DNA from 2 places in the Clostridium cellulovorans 743B genome. Region 2 is predicted to be linked to the other one. Evidence: riboswitches for the same ligand, from Rfam matches in the RefSeq annotation. Region 2 holds a riboswitch; the other holds the start of a gene.
What was found. A riboswitch is a leader RNA that binds a small molecule or an ion and turns the genes downstream of it on or off. The one in region 2 is predicted to bind S-adenosylmethionine.
Positions count from the first base shown of each region.

Region 1: linked by a shared signal. The riboswitch ahead of metK (methionine adenosyltransferase) and the one ahead of CLOCEL_RS05390 (C45 family autoproteolytic acyltransferase/hydrolase) in region 2 are both predicted to bind S-adenosylmethionine.

Region 1 covers NC_014393.1:3,733,227-3,739,431, forward strand. Annotated here, with positions in the region: gene recD2 (SF1B family DNA helicase RecD2) at 1-2,155, opposite strand, end outside; gene metK (methionine adenosyltransferase) at 2,581-3,756, opposite strand; SAM riboswitch class I at 3,833-3,932, opposite strand; tRNA gene CLOCEL_RS15225 (tRNA-Tyr) at 4,083-4,167, opposite strand; tRNA gene CLOCEL_RS15230 (tRNA-Thr) at 4,171-4,246, opposite strand; tRNA gene CLOCEL_RS15235 (tRNA-Val) at 4,254-4,329, opposite strand; gene yyaC (spore protease YyaC) at 4,624-5,151, shown strand; gene mreB (rod shape-determining protein) at 5,376-6,205, opposite strand, start outside.
Region 2 covers NC_014393.1:1,303,879-1,310,083, forward strand. Annotated here, with positions in the region: gene CLOCEL_RS05375 (hypothetical protein) at 39-677, shown strand; gene CLOCEL_RS05380 (hypothetical protein) at 858-1,502, shown strand; gene CLOCEL_RS05385 (LytR/AlgR family response regulator transcription factor) at 1,495-2,178, shown strand; SAM riboswitch class I at 2,337-2,439, shown strand; gene CLOCEL_RS05390 (C45 family autoproteolytic acyltransferase/hydrolase) at 2,739-4,415, shown strand; gene CLOCEL_RS05395 (S66 peptidase family protein) at 4,409-5,350, shown strand; partial or broken gene CLOCEL_RS22220 (kinase to dihydroxyacetone kinase) at 5,483-5,653, opposite strand; gene CLOCEL_RS05400 (bacteriohemerythrin) at 5,850-6,205, opposite strand, start outside.

The DNA of each region.
Region 1 (6,205 bases), 2.4 Mb from region 2:
TATTTTCAACCATAAAGTTCAAGGCTTTTTTATTTCCCACTAAAACTACCATTTCCTTCGCTCTAGTTACACCAGTATACAAAAGATTTCTATTCATAAGCATGGGTGCTCCCATAAACATTGGCATAATTACTACTGGGAATTCACTACCTTGACTTTTATGGATAGTCATAGCATATGCAAGTTCCAGTTCATCAAAATAGCAATCTTCATATTTTACTAATCTTTCATCATCAAAAATTATATGCAATCTATTATTTTCTTCATCAATATCGTCAATATATCCTATATCACCATTAAAAATCCCCATTCCATCATATTCACCATTTCCAGATATTCTTTCCCATTTTATTTGATAATTATTCTTAGTCTGCATAACTTTATCACCAATTCTAAAAACAGTGTTTCTAAATTCAATTTCTTTCTTTATACTGCTATAAGGATTTAAGATTTCCTGTAATTGTCCATTGAGAGTTTCAACACCAAGAACGCCTCGCCTCATTGGGGTTAAAATTTGAATATGCTTTATATTATCCCACTTTTTATTGAAAGAAGGTAACCTTTTATATATTAACCCTTTTATTTCTTCAAGTATATCATTTGGCGATTCCTTTGTTATGAAGAAGAAATCCTTATCCTTTGAATTCAACACTGGAATTTTCCCATTATTTATCATGTGAGCATTTACAATTATCATACTCTCTTTACTTTGTCTAAATATTTCTTTTAATCTAACTACCTTTACAGCATTACTATCTATAATATCTCTAAGGACATTACCTGGTCCTACTGATGGAAGTTGGTCTACATCTCCAACAATAATAATTCTTGTTCCTAATTCCACAGCCTTTAGTAAATTGCTCATTAACATAATATCTATCATCGATGCTTCATCTACAATTAACACATCACACTTTAATGGAGATTCTTCATTTCTAATAAATTCTGAATTTCCCTCATCTTCACTAAACCCTAATTCTAACAATCTATGAATGGTTTTAGCTTCTCTCCCTGTAGATTCTGTCATTCTCTTTGCAGCTCTTCCAGTAGGTGCTGCCATAGAAATCTTTAATGAGTGCTTCTCAAAAATACTGTTTATACAATTTATTATCGTGGTTTTGCCAGTCCCTGGTCCTCCTGTAATTACTTCAATTCCATTTTCTATAGCACCTCTCACAGCCTCTTTCTGCGATTCTGCAAATACTATATTATTTTTTTCTTCAAACTCTTTTATCTCTACATCTATATCTATTTTAAGTTCATCATAAGACGATGTTGCTAAAGTCAAAAGTTTTGAGGTTACTGAAAGTTCACTATAATAATAAGGAAGATCAAACACGCACAATTCTTGATTAAATTCCTCAACTTTTAGCTTTAAATCTAAGATACATTCCTGTAGATTTTTTTCTATTTCAAGGGCATCAACACTTAATATATCTTTTCCCTCACTTATCAATTTATGAAGAGGCATGTATGTGTTGCCAAGCAAAGAAAAATGTTTTACTAAATATATTATGCCACTCTGAATTCTGTAAGGTGAATTAAGTTCAATGCCTAGACTCCTAGCTATTTTATCTGCTGTTCTAAACCCTATTCCACTTATCTCCTCTGTCAATATGTAAGGATTATTTTTCACCATTTCTATAGCTGCATTGCCAAATCTTTTATAAATCTTATTGCATTGAGTTGGGGTGACTCCATAAGTTTGAAGAAACACCATTATAGCTCTTATATCTCTTTGAGTAGCAAAAGACTCAGCTATGACCTTGATTTTCTTTGCGCCTATTCCTTCAATTTCTTTAAGCCGTTCAATATCTTCTTCCATAATTCTCAAAGCATCATTTCCAAAATGCTGAACTATTTTTCTCGCTGTCACTGGTCCTATTCCTTGAACTACTCCTGAAGAAAGATATCGTTCAATACCAATAACAGAATCCGGTAATACCTCTTCACATTCCTCAACCTTAAACTGCTGTCCAAATTTCTTATGATTAATCCATTGACCTTTAAGCTTTAAGGTTTGACCTTCTACTATATAAGGTATAACCCCTACAATCGTAGCTTTATTATCGTCATATTTAATTGTTGCAACTACATATCCATTATCTTCATTTTGAAAGACAATAGCTTCAACAGTACCTTGAATTTCTATCATTTCACTCACCTTAGCTCATTTTGTCCCATATGTAACATCAAGCACCTCTCATTTAGCAGTTTGTTAATTTCCAATACTACATACAAACTTATTTATTCAAATAAGTATGCTAAGATGCAACATATACACTCTGTTTAATAACCTGATCATATTTATAATTATACCACAACTATACTTATCTATTTAAAGAGTTCATATTTGAGCCTCTACCAATTATTTATAGTTCCTCAAATTTAATTTTAAAATCTTTGAAGAATTCCATCTTTAACCTTCTACCCTTGATGCTTTTTACATACTCAATCTAAACTAATCTTTTTTTAATACACCATAGCTTTATTAGATGCTGATAATTCCAATTTTCCACATAAAAAATAAGGCTAGCAAGAGGAAATTTCCACCTTGCTAGCTTTGATTTTTTATTTATTTTATAATAATGCTTTTATCTCTTCAACTTTGTTTAATTGTTCCCATGGAAGATTTAAATCTGTTCTTCCGAAATGTCCATAAGCAGCTGTTTGCTTATAAATTGGTCTTCTTAAATCTAATTGTTTTATGATAGCACCTGGTCTTAAATCAAATACTTTACCTATTATTTTAACAATTTTATCATCTGAAATTTTTCCTGTTCCAAAAGTATCAACTTCGATAGATACTGGATGTGCAACTCCAATTGCATAAGCAACTTCAATTTCTAACTTTTCTGCCACCCCTGCTGCTACTAAATTCTTAGCAACCCATCTTGCAGCATAAGCAGCTGATCTGTCAACCTTAGTTGGATCCTTTCCAGAGAAAGCACCACCACCGTGTCTTCCATAACCACCATAAGTATCAACTATTATCTTTCTTCCTGTAAGGCCTGTATCCCCTTGTGGCCCACCAATAACAAACTTTCCTGTTGGGTTAATGTAATACTTAGTTTGATCATCTAAAAGATTTTCTGGAACTACAGCTTTTATAACATGTTTCATTAAATCTGTTCTTATTTGCTCTTGAGTAACTTCAGGACCGTGTTGTGTTGAAATAACAATAGCATCAATTCTTACTGGTTTATTGTCTTCATACTCAACAGTAACTTGAGTTTTTCCATCTGGTCTTAAGTAATCCAAGATTCCTTCTTTTCTAACTTCTGTTAATCTTCTTGATAATCTGTGAGCCATAGCAATTGGCATAGGCATATATTCTGGAGTTTCAGTAGTAGCAAAACCAAACATCATTCCTTGATCTCCTGCTCCTACAGATTCTATTTCATCAACACTAGTTCCTCTAATTTCTAACGCTTCATCAACACCCATAGCAATGTCTGCTGATTGTTCATCTATAGATGTAAGAACAGAACAAGTTTCACAATCAAAACCATATTTTGCTCTAGTGTATCCAATTTCTCTTACAGTTTCTCTTACAAGCTTAGGAATATCAACATAGCATGAAGTTGTAATTTCCCCCATAACCATAACCATTCCTGTAGTAGTTGCAGTTTCACAAGCAACTCTTGCCTTAGGGTCTTTTTCTAATATAGCATCAAGCACTGCATCGGATATCTGATCACACATTTTATCTGGATGTCCTTCAGTAACAGACTCAGAAGTAAATAATCTTCTCATAGTATAACCTCCTAATTTTTAATCTATATAATATATAAAAAAAACTCTTCGTAAGAAGAGGTAATAATTACATTTCCCCTTATCTTGCAAATTAAATCGCAGGAATTGGCACCTTAGTGATTTCACTGGTTGCCGGGTTTCATCGGGCCTTTTCCCTCCACCTCTCTTGATAAGTACTTTTATTTTATTTTCAACAATTACGATTCTATCATATCGAATAGATATTTGTCAATATTTATTAAAACAAACAATTTAATGTATTTTTTTAAAATACAGGTAATTTTTTCATACAATAAAAAAAGATACTAACAAATTAGCATCTTTTTTGGTGGAGGATGATGGATTCGAACCATCGAAGTCAGAGACAACAGATTTACAGTCTGCCCCCTTTGGCCGCTCGGGAAATCCTCCGTGTGGTGCTGGCAACAGGACTTGAACCCGTAACCTGCTGATTACAAGTCAGCTGCTCTACCAATTGAGCCATGCCAGCGTATTAATGGTGGGAACAACAGGGATCGAACCTGTGACCCTCTGCTTGTAAGGCAGATGCTCTCCCAGCTGAGCTATGCTCCCATTTATACTCTTACACCATTTCGTCTGCACTCTCGTGCCAACATAAGATAGTATACATTGGTTAAGAAACTTTATCAAGCCGAAAAACACCCATTTAACCTTTTTACATTAATATATCTACCATTTACTATGTTTTTCTTATTTTTAGACACTAACTTACATATTTTTATAATACTTTTCCCTTTATTTTTTTTATAGTTTTTTACGTTTTTCACTAATACAATGATTTTATTTTTGCACAATTCTAATATTAACATTCTTACCAACATATATATGTTAATGGGGGTGTTATAGGTGAAAAAAGCTAGAGCTAATTATTTAAACCAAAGTGCATATTGTGAACTCGGAGATTTTTTAAAAGACCTAATAACTAATGATACTATTATCATCTGTATTGGCACTGATAGGTGTATAGGGGATTGTCTTGGTCCATTGGTAGGTACTTTATTAAAGAAAAAGCTATTCCCCCTGCCAGTTTATGGCACCATAAAGAATCCTATACACGCCCTTAACTTAGAAGAAAGTGTTAAAAGGATAAAATGTCTTCATCCTAAAGCTTCAGTTATAGGAATAGATGCTTGTTTAGGTAGTAGTGATAACATAGGAGAAATTCAAATACGACCATTCCCTATACATCCTGGGAAAGGTGTCGGCAAGACTTTGCCCGATGTTGGTGATATATCCATAATAGGTATAGTTGATAGCTGCGATAATAACGAATTATTCACTAATAGAAATATTAGATTAGACTTAATAATGGATATGGCTGAAGTCATTACAGATACTCTTATTTATGCTTATAGTTTATATAAAAAACTGTAATAAGATATTAACATTTTGAAACAAAATATTTCTCGTCTCTTCTATAACATATTTTTATAATTATTTGCTTTTTTAATCATATAAGTTCCAAAAATAAAACTATGTCTAAAGCTTCATTTAACATTAAGCAATTATTATAAGTTATGAACTACCATTTTGGGAACATATATATTAATAAAACAAGCTATTACATAATGAAAAACTCCATTATGTAATAGCCTTTTTTATTTTATAGCAATATCACTGCCTGTACTATCTAATTTTTCAATATATTTTAGCACCTCACCAGTTCCCAATGCAACACAAGAGATTGCATCTTCTGCAACATATACAGGTACTTTAGTAACCTTTTCAACTAATTTATCAAGCCCGTTAAGTAACGCGCCTCCACCAGTCATATAAATACCTTGTTCTGCAATATCAGATGCAAGTTCTGGTGGTGTTCTTTCTAAAACAGCATGAGCGCAATCAGCAATAGCCATTACTGACTCTGAAAGTGCTTCTCTCATCTCCTCAGAGGTTACTACAATATTCTTTGGCAACCCTGTTATAAGGTCTCTACCTTTTATCTCCATAGTATTTTCAACATCTTTTTTATAAGCTGATCCTACATTTATCTTTAGATTTTCTGCTGTTCTCTCACCAATCATTAGCTTATGCTTTTTTCTTACATACTTTATAATTGCTTCATCAAAAGTATCACCAGCTACTTTTATAGACTTTCTTACAACCATTCCACCTAAAGAAATGACTGCAATATCAGTAGTTCCACCACCAATATCTATAACCATAGTTCCACTAGCATTAGTTATATCTATCCCTGCGCCAATGGCTGCTGCAAGTGGCTCTTCAATAAGCTTTACTTTCTTAGCTCCCGCATTAGTCGCTGCGTCTTTAACCGCTCTTTTTTCAACCTCTGTAGCTTCGCAAGGGATACATATAACTACTCTAGGTGTAGAAATCCTTCTTTTACCAATTGCTTTTTTCATGAAGGCCTTTAACATAACTTCCGTAATGTCGTAGTCTGAAATAACACCATCTCTTAATGGACGTA
Region 2 (6,205 bases):
GGAAATACAATAAAGGATCTATTAAGGAGGATTTAAAAATGGAGAAATCAAAAAAACTATTTGTTATTGGAAAGAGACCAACAAGGACAATGATAATTGTTACAGCTGTATTAGCTATTATTGCAGGGCTAGAAGCAGGTTTCTATTTATGCAAACTATGTAAGGTGGAGGATTATAAAATATCAGCACCTATAGTTATTTTAGCAACTGCGGCAATCTTTTTCTTGATTTATGTTCCAACAATAGCAAACTGTATAAAACATTGGGATATAAGTGAAAAGTATATAGAGCTTTACAGAGTTAATAAGTATGGGACTCAATGGAAGTATGTATATGGCATATTAATTGGTAAAGAAGAAAAGTTTGCAGACAAAATAGAATTAAGTGAAATTAAAAGTATCAAGCTTTATTGGACTACAATGTTTAGTTATATGGTAATGATGATGCACCCTATTTTTTTCCGCGTCACTTTAAAAGACGGAACCGTTATAAAGTTTCTTTCATTAGTAACTTCAAATGATAAAAATTATGTAGCAGCTGTAAAACATTTAAAAGAAAAATGCAATATAGAAATAGAGGATGAGCATGATTTGCTATCTGTAATAGAGGATCCAAATAGAAGCCTTAATGAATATATAGATGAAATTGAAAGAGCAAGTGTTAAGGCTAAGAGGTAATTCAAAGGAACTCAGCGATGAGTTCTTTTTCTTTTTAGAATTTATGGATTTAAGATGCAAGCATTATTGAGAGTTATATATTTTAAGAAATTACAGACATGAGCAAATGTTGCATTTAATGTATAATAAAGAATGAGATTGAATTAAAATACATAAATGCAACTACAAAGGAGTGATTGATTGAAAAAGTCAAAGAAATTATTTGTTGTTGGAGATAAAAGTTCAAAGACTGGAATAATTTTTATTTCGTTAATAACATTTTTTTTCGTAGCAGTACAAATCGGAAATAGTGCCAATACTTTAATAGGATTCAATAAAAATTGGGGCATTTTTGCAGGAATTTTATTTGTGATAATAGGAGTTTTTGAAATACCTGTAGTGGTAGCAACGTGGAAACATTGGGATATAAGTGAAGAGTACTTGGAATACTATGATAACAATGATTATTTCCAGCAATGGAGATACTTAATTAGTATTTTCAAAGGCAGAGAGGATGTCTGTGCATTCAAAATTAGATTAACGGAAATTAAAAGTATTAAAATCTATTGGAATAGGCAGTATGCACATTATTCAACTATAAATTATACGATTTATTTCGGTGTAGCTTTGAAGGATGGGTCGATTTTAACTTTTCGATCATTAATTGGTTCAGATAAAAAGGGGTTTTTAGATGCCTTAAATTATTTAAAAGAAAGATATTTTATTGAAATAGATGATGCGTATAACGTACTAGGTGTACTAGCAGATCCTAACCAAAACCTCCATGAATATATCCAAAAAATCGAAAAGAATAGATTTTTGGGGGAGGGAATGAAGGATGATTAAGATTATTTTAAGTTTAAAAAATCAAGACTTAAAGAGCCTTTTAAAATCTGAAATTCAAAAATCTTTAAGGGATTATCCCAAAAAGATTATTTTTGCTCATGAGGATTATATTAAAGATGATTCAAATAGCGAGAACTTATTATTTTTCTTTGAATTAGTGGATAGCAGTGATATTAAGAAGGCTGAGCTGATGAAGGAAAGAAATGAGGCTGATTGTATTATTTTCTTAAGTGAAGATGAAACTTTAGTTTTTAAATCCCTAAGGGTAAAGCCTATACAGTTTATTCGTCTGAATAATTTTGATGAAGATTTCAAGAATATGATTGAAGTATTAATAGACTACTTACAAAATACCGATAGAGTATTAACTTTAAAATCTGGGACAACTATCTTTAGACTTAATGTGAAAAGTATTATTTTTATTGAATCCTTTGGGCATTATTTATCTTTCCATGCTATTAATGGAAATTATCAAGTTAGAGGTAAGCTATCAGATATTATAGAAGAAATCAATAATCCATATTTTATAAGAACTCATAAGTCTTATATTGTTAATATTAGCTTCGTGGAAAGGGTATTATCAGATAAGTTGATCTTAAAGAGTGATCTTGAGGTTCCAATAGGAAGAAATTTCAAGGATGAAGTTATAGAAAGTTATCATAAATTTGCTACATAGAATACAGGTACATTAACTATTATAAGTAAATGTGAAAACATATTGACAAAATAGAAAAATGTGGTTATAATAAAACACATAAAACATATAAGTTTACTAGAGAAAAGTATTAAGGAACTAAAGTAAAAAAAGCCCTTTTAAAAAAAATGATATTATTAACCTTATCAAGAGAAGCCGAGGGACTGGCCCTAAGACGTTTCAGCAACCACACTTTAAAGTGATGGTGCTAAATCCAGCAGATTAAATTCTGAGAGATGAGGATGAATTTTTAATTAGACTGTTTTTATGAACAATATCCATCTAATTCAGATGTTTTTTTTTTATAAATAACATAAATTCAAATAACGTCTTACATTGAATCCATATGGCGCTTATAAATTTAATTTAGATTTTCAATTTTAATATATAGAATTTCAAAAGTAGTTAAATGTTTTATAAAGATATTTGCTTTAGAAAGAAGTTGTTCCTAAAAGTTTAGATATAGATTCACCTTTCACCAAGGATATTAATATGATATTAGTATGCAAAAAGTGAAAGTGGAGAATCGGGGTGTCTATGGAATGGTAAGGAGCAATAATAATTACCAAGGCAACAGAAACTACCGGAGTAAAAAGGATTATCAAGAGACGAGCGGTTATTCTAGTAATTATCAAAGTAGTAGAAGTTATAAAGGCAATAATGCTCAGCAGAATAACGATGTCCAGCAAAATGGTAATGCTGAGCAAAGTAACAATGCTTACAGAAGTAATAATACTCAGCAAGGCCACAACAATATGCATCAAAGGAACAAAACTAAACAAAGCAACAATACACAGCAAGGTAGTAAAAAAAATCAAAACAATAAACCTTATGAAGGCTATCAGCAACGTAAAAGTAAGAATTGCCCGGACAATATTCATTATTTTGGTAAAGGCTACAGATTTGAGAGAAACGGTTGGATATATATTCACATTGAAGGAGAACCATATAAGCGTGGTTTTCAGCATGGATTCTTACTTGCAAAAGAAATTAAGGAAATTATGGATAACTTAAAGTTCCTAACTTACTGGAATACAGGTAAGGAGTGGAGTTTTTTTGTTAAGGAAGCAGAAAGACAGTTTACGAATAGGCTTGATATAGAGTATTTATATGAAATAAAAGGTATAGCTGATGGCGCATATAAGGCAGGGGTACAAGTAACTTGGCAAGAAATTCTTGCATGGAACGGTTATGGTGAACTTATAGATTTTTGGTGGCCTTATAGGAATAATGGGGTAGTTGGTAGCAATTTAGCAAGAGCCAAAGGCCGTTGTTCAGCTTTTATTGCCACTGGTTCTGCTACAAAAAATAAAAAAATACTTTTAGCACATAACACTTGGGAGAACTTTGAAACTGGGCAGTATCTCAATATAATTATAGACATTGTACCTAAAAGAGGTAATAGGATTTTGATGCAGACGGCTCCAGGATATATAGATAGCTTTAGTGATTTCTTTGTCACAGGTTCAGGACTTTTAGGCGCGGATACAAGTATTGCTGGTTTTATGAAATATAATCCTAACGGAATCCCTCAGTTTGTGAGAATTCGTAAGGCTATTCAATATGCTGATGATATGACTGGTTTTGTTGATATTATGAAGGAGAGAAGCAATGGTGGATACACTAGTATGTGGCTCCTAGGAGATATAAAAACTAATAAAATTCTTCGATTTGAACAAGGTCTAGAGTACTATAATGTAAAAACTTTGGAGGATGGCTATTTCATTGGATTTAATGCACCAGAAGATCCGAGAATCCGCAATTTAGAAGTGGAAAACAGTTGTTATACAGATATTCGTGATCATCAAGGAGCAAGAAGAGTTCGACTTACACAACTACTGGAACATCAGTTAGGAAAGTTGGATATAGAAGCAGCAAAGGATATTTTAGCTGATCATTATGATGTTTACTTAAATCAGAGAATACCGTCTTCTAGAACTATTGATGGTCATTATGAATTGGATGATCAAAAGTATCCAAGTCTTGCAGGGTCACCACCACCATTTTCACCTCAAGGCACATTAGATGGGAAGATAATAGATAGCGATCTCGCTAAGATGATGGCATTTTGTGCTAGGTGGGGAAATTCCAGTGGCATGCCTTTTATTACTCACGATTATTTTGCGAATCATCCTCAGTGGAATCATTTAAAGGGGCATCTTAAGGATAGATTTACTGAGAAGTGGAGCAAGTTCAGGGTTGGTGAAGGTGGATGTTAAAACCTAAAAGACTTAAGACTGGGGATACCATAGGTATTGTGTCGCCTGCAACAGGAATGGATAAAAGTGATATCTGGCGAGCTGTTGAAGCTTTTGAAGGCTATGGTTTTAAGGTGAAGGTGGGGCAACATGCTTACGATAATTATTACTATCTTGCAGGTTCAGACAAAGCTAGAGCAGCGGATTTAAATACTTTTTTTGCTGATCCATCAATCGATGCAATCTTCTGTAGCCAAGGCGGTTATGGTTCCCCAAGAATACTAGATGAAATAGATTATGAAGTTATAAGACAGAATCCTAAGATATTTATAGGTTACAGCGATATAACTGCACTTCATCTTGCAATTTATAAGAAAGCAGGACTTGTGACCTTCCATGGACCTAATGCCACTGGAATTTATGGTGAATATGCCACAAAATACAGAATGGGATATCTTTTCAAGGCCCTTTGCTGTGAGCGGCCAATAGGGAAAATTATAATGGCTGATCCAGATAAATATCTAGTTAAGGTTACTCCAGGAAAAGTAAGTGGAAAAACTATAGGTGGGAATTTATCATTGATCTGTGAGCTTATTGGTACTCCTTATGAAGTTAATACGGAAGGAAAAATATTATTTTTAGAAGAGATTGGCTCGGATATTCAAGATATAGACAGTAGATTGACACAGCTTTTGAACACGGGAAAACTACAAGCAGCATCTGGCATCGTCATAGGTGAGTGTACTGATTGTACTTCAGATATATATGATAAGGGCAGAACTTTGGAAGACTTGATTTTTGATAGAATAGGAAACCTTGGTATACCAGCCATTTGGGGACTTCCAATAGGACATACCCATGACCTGGCTACGATTCCTATAGGAGTAAATGCCACTTTGGATGCAACAAAGGGGGAGTTTATTATTCTAGAGACTGCCACGGAGTACTATTCATAAGATGATAAATAGCCATGAAAAGAATTAATTTTTGTTATGACTGTGGGTATCTATAAAAGCCTAGATAATCTTTTGGTGATTAGCTAGGCTTTTTTTAGGTTCTTAGATTGTAGTGCATGGCCATATTTTGGTCTAACCATGAAGACCATTGATTTGGAGTTCCATATTTTCTATAACAACATCATAAATATCACCTAATGAAGCGCAATATTCAAGGACTTTCCATGGCGTATTTGTGTGAAAGTGTATTTTTATCAGCTCATCATCTCCAACTGCAAGTAAACTATCACCTTCAATGTTTTTGAATTGGGACGTAAAAACACCGCAAAATTCAATTTTTAATAATGCGATGTTTAATAATTATTCGATTTTTATTGTTGTGTCGTTAAATTAAGAATATATTCACTAGATATAGCAAAGCTTTACTATGAATTACTTTTTTCTTTGTATCTGGGGTCGAGGAAATTCTCATTATTGCAAGTGTTAAGCTTGGGGTGAATTATTTTCCTATAAGTTTGTCATTTGAAAAAATATGTTCTATTAACCAATCATTTAAAAGTTGTAAAATATTTATTATGTATTGATCTTGGTTTTGATCAATCTTTGAAAAATCTACATCGTTAATTCTTTTTATAAATGCTTCATGCTCAACTTTTTGAGTAAACATTCTTTTATAGTTAATACTTTTCATGTATTCTTCTTCAGCTTTAAAATGAAAGGCAGTATAATTTTGAAGCTTATGTATTAACTCTACTATCTTATTATATTTATCAACTACATAATCATTTTTTAATAATTCATAAGCTTCATTTGCTATTTCAAAAAGAACTTTATGCTGTTCATCAATGAAAGCTA